2 regions of the Novosphingobium sp. BF6 genome follow, and region 2 is predicted to be linked to the other one. Evidence: predicted binding sites of a transcription regulator. Region 2 holds the regulator's gene; the other holds the start of a gene.
The links. The regulator LexA, encoded in region 2, represses DNA repair genes until DNA is damaged. The targets are predictions, from matches to a motif close to GTTCCNCNCTTGTTCT.
Positions count from the first base shown of each region.

Region 1: a site for LexA is predicted at 2,282-2,297, ahead of AC4D6D_RS01925 (ImuA family protein). Genes of this name have one in related genera too.

Region 1 covers NZ_CM177775.1:381,249-385,641, reverse strand. Annotated here, with positions in the region: gene AC4D6D_RS01935 (error-prone DNA polymerase) at 1-117, opposite strand, end outside; gene AC4D6D_RS01930 (Y-family DNA polymerase) at 114-1,628, opposite strand; gene AC4D6D_RS01925 (ImuA family protein) at 1,534-2,268, opposite strand; gene AC4D6D_RS01920 (TauD/TfdA family dioxygenase) at 2,432-3,526, shown strand; gene fabI (enoyl-ACP reductase FabI) at 3,605-4,393, opposite strand, start outside.
Region 2 covers NZ_CM177775.1:2,121,124-2,125,516, reverse strand. Annotated here, with positions in the region: gene AC4D6D_RS10320 (ComEC/Rec2 family competence protein) at 1-1,713, shown strand, start outside; gene lexA (transcriptional repressor LexA) at 1,758-2,438, opposite strand; gene AC4D6D_RS10310 (molybdopterin molybdotransferase MoeA) at 2,591-3,805, opposite strand; gene moaC (cyclic pyranopterin monophosphate synthase MoaC) at 3,802-4,275, opposite strand; gene trpC (indole-3-glycerol phosphate synthase TrpC) at 4,272-4,393, opposite strand, start outside.

The sequences.
Region 1 (4,393 bases), 1.5 Mb from region 2:
GGGATGGCCGAGAGTCATGGCCGTGATCGCCATCTCGCCCGGCGTGCTCGCCCCGCGCAGGAACGAATAGGCGGTCGTCGTCGCGAACTCGACATAGGCTGGCGCTTCGGCGCTCATGCGAAGACGCCGTGGAGATACCAGCGCGGATCGGCCTTCTCGCTGCCGTAGAGGCCGTGGCGGAATAGCCAGAACCGGCAGCCGTCCTCGTCCTCGATCCGGTAGTAGTCGCGCGTCGGGCCGCTGGCCTCTACCGTCTTCCACCAAGGATAGGCGATGCGCTCAGGCCCTTCCTGTCGCACGACGCGATGCTGCCTGCCTTGCCAGCCGAATCGGCGCGGCGGGCCGTCGGGCACTTCGGCAAGGACGGTGACCGGCTGGGGCGGGTCGAACAGGAACAGCGGGCGCAGGGGCGGTTCCCCCGTTTCCGGCTGGGGCCAGGGCTGTGGGGCCGAGGCGGCAGGCACGAGGCGGTCGGCATATTCGGGCAGGTGCTCGTCGCGCGGGGCGAAGCGGTGGAGGCATTCGGCGCCGAAGCGCACTTGCAGGCGGTCGAGCAGGGGGGCGAGATCGGGCCTGCCGGACTTGTCCTCGTCCAGCCGCTCCTGCCCCTCGGACATATCCTCGTGCAAGGGGACGGACAGGCGAAGGAGGTCGTAGCCGAAGCCTGGATCGAGCGGGTCGGCGAGCGATTCGATGCGCTCGCGGAAGAGCCGGACGACATCGGCGGGGTCGCGCAGCGGCAGACCGCTGTCGATGGCGAGCCGGGCGACATGGCCGTCGGTGCGGAACAGCGAGACTTCGTAGCGCCGCCCGCCGCGTCCGCGCGCGACCAGCAGGTCCCGCGCCTGTCCGGCCAGCCACGCGATCACCCCTAGCAGGGGTTTCACCGTGGCCATGGGTTCGGCGAAGCGCTGCTCCACCCAGATCGGGGGGAGGGTGCGGTGCGGGGTGATGCGCCGGTCCTGCTCTTCCAGCAGGTGGGCGAGGGCGACCGACATCACTTTGCCGAAGCGGGCCGCAAGGGGCGCGCGGGGGCGGTCGGCCAGCTGGCCTATGGTGCGCAGCCCGGCACGCTTCAGGGCAAGATGGGCGTCCTCTCCCAGGTCGAGTGCGGCCACCGGCAGTTCATGCAGGGATCGCTTGCCGAAACGAGCGAGGGCGAGGGCGGCATCCGGGGTTGCGGCACAGGCGGCCAGCGGGTGGAAGCCCAGCCGGGACAGGCGGGCCACGAGATCGCTGCGAAGGGCGCTCTCATCCATGGCGAGGCTGTCGAAGCAGCCGGTAAGGTCCAGCACCAGCGCGTCTTCGCCTTGCGGGGCGACCATCGGGGTATAGCGCTCGCAGGCCTCCACCAGCCGCAGCAGCAGGGCGCGGTCCGCTTCGGGGCGATGCTCCAGCGCGGCGAGATCGGGTTCCTGCGCGCGGGCGTCGGCCAGCATCATGCCTGCCGAGAGGCCGCGTTTCAGCGCGGCGGGCGACAGTGCCATGATGCGCTGCGCCCCGCGTTGCTTCGCGATGAGGGCAAAGGCTGCGTCAGGCGGCGCTGCGCCTTCCCGCATCGCCCGTTCGGACGGCAGGAAGGGCAGGACGACCGCGAGATAGCGGCGCACGGAAGCTGCCTTGTTCACGATCCCATTCCAGTTGCAGGTTGAGTCCTTCCCGCCCGCCGCGCTGGCGCAGCAGGGTCACGTCGAAGACCGGCCCTCCCGGTGCATCGGCGGGCAGGGGTATCGAGGGGGCGCTGGCCACCTGCCAGCGGCTATGGGCGGCGCTGGGGGCGGGATCGGCGCCGCTGCGCACGATCAGGACCATGGTGCCGCTCCGCTCCGCCGCCAGCGCGAGGCGGCGCGACGCGGTCAGGTCGAAGGCCGGGGCGCGGCCGTCCACTTCCAGGATCACCGTGGCCGCGCCGCCGTGGCGCACGCAGTCCACGCCTGCGCGCAGCAGGCTCTGGAGGTCGGGCAGGCGCATCAGTACGATCGTGGCGGGATCGATGCCGAGTTCGGCCAGACCGGGGGCATAAGGGCGCTGCCGGGCCTGCTTGCCCTTGGCGAGTCTCAGCCAGAGCAGGGTCTCCCCCGGCTGGCGTGCCTGCACCCCGCAAAGCAGGGCGAGGGCGAGCGGTGGGGCCAGTGCGGCGCTGCCGTCCTGTCCTTGCGCTGCGTAGAATTCATGCACGCCGTCCTGCTGCAAAGGTGCGTCCGGCCAGCCCTCCGGGGAGGTCTGCACGAGGCTTGCAGCCCGTTTGAAGCGACTCGAATCGAACATATGTTCCTTTTATGTTCTATTCTTGTCCGGTGCAATCGAACTCCGTTCCCGTTCAGGATGCGCATGGGGAAAAGGTTTCGGGCATCGCTCGCCAAGTCAGCCTCCGGCAATCGGCCTAGGGTCCGGCGCATAGCTACAGACCCAGAAGAAGGACTCACGAAGCATGGCCAGTTCCGCTCCCGCGCCGCTGGAGGCCGTCCCGCCCGTCACCACCGCCGCCGCTTGGCGGGGAGACCGGCTCGCCGCCACCGACGAGTGGATCTACATGCTGTCCGACGAACAGGTCTCCGAACTGGAAACGCTCGGCGCCCGCTTCCTGGCCGAGAATCCGGACTTGCGCACCGTCACCGCCGAGGAATATCCGCTGATCGCCTGCGCCGAGGCGGTGAAGTCATGGGGCGAGGATGTCGATTACGGGCGCGGTTTCGTGCTGGTGCGCGGCCTGCGCACGCAGCTCTATTCGGACCCGCTGTCCAGCGCGATCTACTACATTCTCGGCCTGCACATGGGCGATCCGATCCGCCAGAACGAGATGGGCGACCTGATCGACCACGTCTACGCCACCAGCGACAAGACCATGGACGATCCCACAGCGCTCTCCTCCAAGGTGCGCGACAAGCTGGTCTACCATTCGGACAGTTCGGATATCGTCGCGCTCATGTGCCTGCGTCCGGCCAAGGAGGGCGGCCTGTCCTGCCTCGTCTCGGGTGCGGAAATCTACAACGAGATCCTGCGCCGCCGCCCTGATCTGGCGCCGCTGCTGCTGGAGCCGTTCCACTGGGACTGGCGCCGACAGGACCACAATGCGCCTGCGGACACCTATACCTCGCCGATCGTCAGCCTCGTGGACGGGGTGTTCTCGATGTACGCGGGCTCGCTCTACATCCTCACCGCGCAGGAATACGAGGGCGTGCCCCGGCTGTCTCCGGAGCAGATCGAGGTGCTCGAACTCTTCGACACGATCACTTACGAAGAGGGCATGGCCATCGAAATGGATTTCCGCCCCGGCGACATCCAGTGGCTATCGAACTATGCCGCGCTCCATGCCCGCACCACGTTCTGGGACTGGCCGGAGCCGCAGCGCAAGCGGCACCTTTTGCGCCTCTGGCTGAGCCGCGATGCCGGGCGCCCGGTGGTGGACGGCTTCGGCAAGAACGGCGTGGTGCAGGTCCGTCAGGCTCCGCGCGACGGGCAGACCGAGCATCCCGATGCGCACTTCGACGTGCTCTCGGTCTCGGTGCCGCGTTTGATGGGGTGAGGGCGGACGCCTTTACGGCACACGAAAAAGGGGCCGGGAGTTTCCTCCCGGCCCCTTTTTGTATTCGGAAAGCCGCCCTTAGCTCAGGGCGATATCCGGCGCGTCTTCCTGCTTCATGCCGACGAGGTGATACCCCGAATCGACATGGTGGACTTCGCCGGTCACGCCCGCGGACAGATCCGACAGGAAGTAGAGGGCCGAACCGCCCACATCCTCGATCGTGGTGTTGCGGCGCAGCGGCGAATTCAGCTCGTTCCACTTGAGGATGTAGCGGAAATCGCCGATGCCGCTGGCGGCCAGGGTCTTCACCGGGCCTGCCGAGATCGCGTTCACGCGGATGTTCTGCGGGCCGAGATCGTTGGCGAGGTACTTCACCGAGGTTTCCAGCGCTGCCTTGGCCACGCCCATGACGTTGTAGTGCGGCACGACCTTTTCGGCACCGTAATAGGTCAGCGTCAGGATCGAGCCGCCTTCGCGCATCATCGGTTCCGCGCGCTTGGTGACGGCGACGAGGCTGTAGGCCGAAATGTTCATCGTCATCAGGAAGTTGTCGAGGCTGGTGTCGACATACTTGCCGCGCAGTTCGTTCTTGTCCGAGAAGCCGATGGCGTGGACGACGAAGTCGATCGTCTCCCAGCGCGCCTTCAGCGTCTCGAACGCGGCATCGAGCGCCGCCATGTCCGAAACGTCGCAATCGATGAGGAAATCGCTGCCGAGGCTTTCCGCCAGCGGCTTCACGCGCTTGGCCAGCGCATCGCCCTGATAGGAGAAGGCCAGCTCGGCGCCCTGTTCGTGCAGCTTCTTCGCGATGCCCCAGGCCAGGGACTTGTCATTGGCAAGGCCCATGATCAGGCCGCGTTTACCCTG
Region 2 (4,393 bases):
CTGACGCTGGCGCTGCGCGAGCCGGGAACCGGGCGAGCGATCAAGGTGCGCGTGAACTTGCCGGTGCGGTTTCGCGACCATGTGCTGGAGACGGGAATGGTGGTCCGCTTTCGCGGGCGGCTTGCTCCACCGGCGTCGCCGATGTTCCCGGGGGGGTACGATTTCGCGCGGTCGGCGTGGTTTTCCGGGATTGCGGCGACGGGGCAGGTGACTGCGCCTATCGAGATCATTTCGGCGGCCGGTGGCGGGGACTGGCTGGCGGAACGGCGTAATGGCTTGTCACGTCATATAACCGGGCGACTGGCCGGATCGGTCGGGGGAATCGCCGCAGCGCTGACCACGGGCGATATGGGGGCGATTTCCGGAGACGATGCGCAGGCGATGCGGGATGCGGGGCTGGCGCATCTGCTGTCGATCAGCGGGCTTCACGTGAGCGCGGTGATTGGCGGGGTCTATCTTCTCGCGCTCCGACTGCTGGCATTGTCGCCAGCCTTGGCCTTGCGGGTCCGGTTGCCGATCCTTGCTGCCGGTTGCGGGGCTTTGGCCGGGATCGGCTATACCTTGCTCAGCGGTTCCCAGGTGCCGACGGTGCGTTCTTGCCTGGGTGCCCTGCTCGTGCTGGCGGCGCTGGCGATGGGGCGAGAGGCCCTGTCGATGCGCTTGCTGGCAGTGGCGGCTTTCATCGTGCTGCTGGTCTGGCCCGAGTCGATCGTCGGCCCCAGCTTCCAGATGAGTTTCGCGGCGGTGATGGTTCTCATCGCGCTCGGCAATGCTGAACCGCTAAAGCGATGGCTTGCTCCGCGCGAAGAGGCACTGCCTGTGAAGGGCCTGCGTCATGTCATGCTGCTGCTGGTCATGGGCATCGCGATCGAAATGGCGCTCCTACCGATCGGTCTTTACCATTTTCATCGTGCGGGCATTTACGGATCGTTCGCCAACGTACTGGCTATCCCGCTGACAACCCTGGTTATCATGCCCCTGGTCGCGCTGGCGCTGGTTCTGGATGTCGTGGGAGCAGGCGGGCCGATCTGGTGGCTGGCGGATCATGCGATCGAGGGCTTGCTGGCGATAGCCCATTTCATTGCGGATAGTCCTGGTTCCGTCCGTGTCCTGCCAACGTTGAACGGGTGGCATTTCCTGTTGTTCGTAGCGGGAGGGTTATGGCTCGGGCTTTGGGAAGGACGAGTGCGCTTGTGGGGAGTGGTGCCGATCGTCATCGGATTCCTGGGCCTGATGATGGTCCAGGCGCCGGATCTGGTGATTTCAGGCGATGGTCGCCATGTCGGATGGATCGATCCGGACAGTCGGCGCCTCGTGATGCTCCGTGACGGTTCGAGCGATTATGCATTGGACAACATGATGGAAGCGGTAGGAAGGCGCGAATGGCCCAAGGTCGTTTCGGCAGTTCGGGGCGCCAGATGCAACAGCGATTTCTGCGCCGTTGCGCTGCGAACCGGCCAGACGCTGAACCATGTCCTCATCGCCAAGGGACATTTGATCGTGCCGGAAGATCAACTCACCAAGGCTTGCAGGCAATCCGACGTCGTCATTGCTGATCGCCGGCTTCCGGACAGTTGCCGACCGAAGTGGCTGAAGGCCGATCGCGCCATGCTGGATCGCAGTGGAGGCGTGGCCATTGATCTGGACCGGCAAACGCTAACAACCGTTGCGGACACGCAGGGCGATCATGGCTGGTGGCGTGCCTGGAGGTAGATCTCGGTCGATTATTTGAAGGGGGCTTTCTCCCCCCTTCAGGCTTAGTGATAACGGCGCAGAAGTCCTGCGAGCTTGCCTTGAACTTCCACCTCGTCCGGACCGTAGATCTGCGGCTCGTATGCGGCATTGGCGGGATCGAGCCGAAGCATGCTGCCCTCGCGGCGGAGATACTTGAGCGTCGCTTCCTCGCCCCGGATCAACGCGACGACGATTTCGCCGTCGCGTGCGGTATTGGTGCGCTTCACGAGTGCGAAGTCGCCGTCGAGAATGCCTGCGTCGATCATGGAGTCGCCGGAAACCTCCAGCGCGTAATGTTCACCGGAGCCGAGCAGAGCGGCCGGCACCGGAAGCATCGAATGGCCTTCCAGCGCCTCGATCGGTACACCTGCCGCGATCCGGCCATGGAGCGGAATTTCGATCACGTCGTTGGCCGGTGTCGGAACCTTCGGAGCACGAACCGGCGCCTCTTCCGCTGCCGGAGCGCTGCGGACAGGCTTGGTCGTCGAATCCTCGGGCTGGCGCAGGACTTCGAGTGCGCGGGCGCGGTTGGGCAGGCGGCGAATGAAGCCGCGTTCTTCCAGGGCCGAGATCAGGCGATGAACGCCCGACTTCGACTTGAGGTCGAGCGCTTCCTTCATTTCCTCGAAGCTGGGCGAGATGCCGCTTTCTTCGAGCCGGACCTGGATGAACCGGAGCAATTCATGCTGCTTGCGCGTCAACATCTGCTTTGCCTCATATGTTCTGCGGCCCTTGGCCCGACCGGATAGTGCTGCCTCGCCGGATGATTCCAAGGAACAGATCCGAAACGATCTGCCGCCTTAGAAAACTTTCCTGCGAACAATGAGGGAACAATTATGCAACGAACAGGGTATAGTCAAGCAATACCGCCATTTTGGAGCAAGAACATTCGAACCATCTCTCCCGCATTGGCCGCTTCGGCTTGAGCGGGACGGTCGATCAGTACGTTGCTGGCGGCCAGTGAAGAAAGCGCGCCGCTGTCCTGTAGCGATAGGGCCTGCGCGGTTTCCCCGTTCCACACCCCCCGCAGGAATTCCCGCCGTGCTCCAGCAGCCTTCAGAGGGGCGGAAAGCTTCGCCATAATGCTGCGCGGCAAAGGCTCGGTGGCACCAAGGAGCGCGCGGAGGACCGGCAGAACGAAAAGATAAGCCGTAACCAGGCTGGATACGGGATTTCCCGGCAGCCCGATCACGAGTTGCCTGCGTTCGCCGTGGGGGCGAGTCGCTACCAGCAGCGGTTTGCCCGGCTTGATCGCGACCCGCCAGAAATCGATTTCGGCACCCCAGGCCTCCAGCGCCGGACGCAGGAGATCGTGATCGCCGACTGAAGCGCCGCCGCTGGTCACGATCACATCGGCGTCGGACGCGGCCTCGAAAGCGTTGACGAGTGCATCGAGATCGTCCGGAACAGGTCCATTTCGCTTTGCATCGACGGGTAGGCTGCGCATCAGTGCCGTCAGCATCGCGCCGTTGCTTGCGGGGATCTGATGGTCTGCGCAGCAATCGGGTTCGGCGGCCAGTTCGTCGCCGCTGTCGATCACCGTGATTCGCGGAATGCGATGGACGGGAAGATGCTTATGGCCTGCCGCGACAGCGAGACCGATCTGGGCTGGACCGATCGGCGCTCCCTGCGCCAACAGAGGGCTGCCGTCAGCGAAGTCCATGCCGCGTCTGCGGATATGCTTGTGGCCGGGATGCGGCGCCGTGCCGGTCAGCACGAGGGCGCTGCCCTCACGGGTCAGGTCTTCTTGCAGGATCACGGCACCGGCTTCAACGGGAAGCAGGGCGCCGGTGGAGATGCGGACCGCTTTGCCGGGGACAAGGGTTCCGTCAAAAGGGTGCCCGGCCGCGCTTTCGCCGATGATCTGCCATGGCCCGACCAGATCACCGGGGGTGACGGCATAACCGTCCATGGCCGAGACGTCCGCAACGGGCTGACTGCGGCGGGCAGACATGGGCCCGGCAAGGTATCGACCGAGTGTGCCTTCCACGTCGACATGCTCGACAGGCAACGGCTCGACGAGGGCCAGCAGGCGGGCCTGCGCTTCCTCAAGCGGGATCGGCGGGGTCATTGGGCCTTCCAGTGGCCGGACTTGCCGCCGAGTTTCTCGATGAGGCGGATATCCCCAATGACCATGCCCTTGTCGAGCGCCTTAGCCATGTCGTAGATTGTCACGAGCGCTACGGAAACGGCTGTAATGGCTTCCATTTCCACCCCGGTTTTGCCGGTGAGCGAGACGGTTGCGGTAGCCGTGACGGCCTCGTCCTCGAAAGCGAAATCGACATTCACGGCATCGAGCACCAGCGGGTGGCACATGGGGATGAGGTCGGCGGTTTTCTTCGCCGCCATGATGCCTGCGATCTTCGCGGTTCCGAGCACGTCGCCCTTTGGGGCATTGCCGGCACGGATCGCTTCAAGCGCTGCCGCCGTCATAGTAATACGGCCCGAGGCGACGGCGACGCGGCGGGTTTCTGCTTTTGCGCCGACGTCCACCATGCGGGCATTGCCCTGATCGTCGATGTGGGTGAGGGACTTGCTCATCCCAACAGAAGGGCGCGGGTAGCGGCCTCGACATCGGCTTCGCGCATCAGGCTTTCTCCCACGAGGAACGTGCGGGCACCGCAGGCGGAGAGGCGCTGGAGGTCGGCATGGCCGTTGA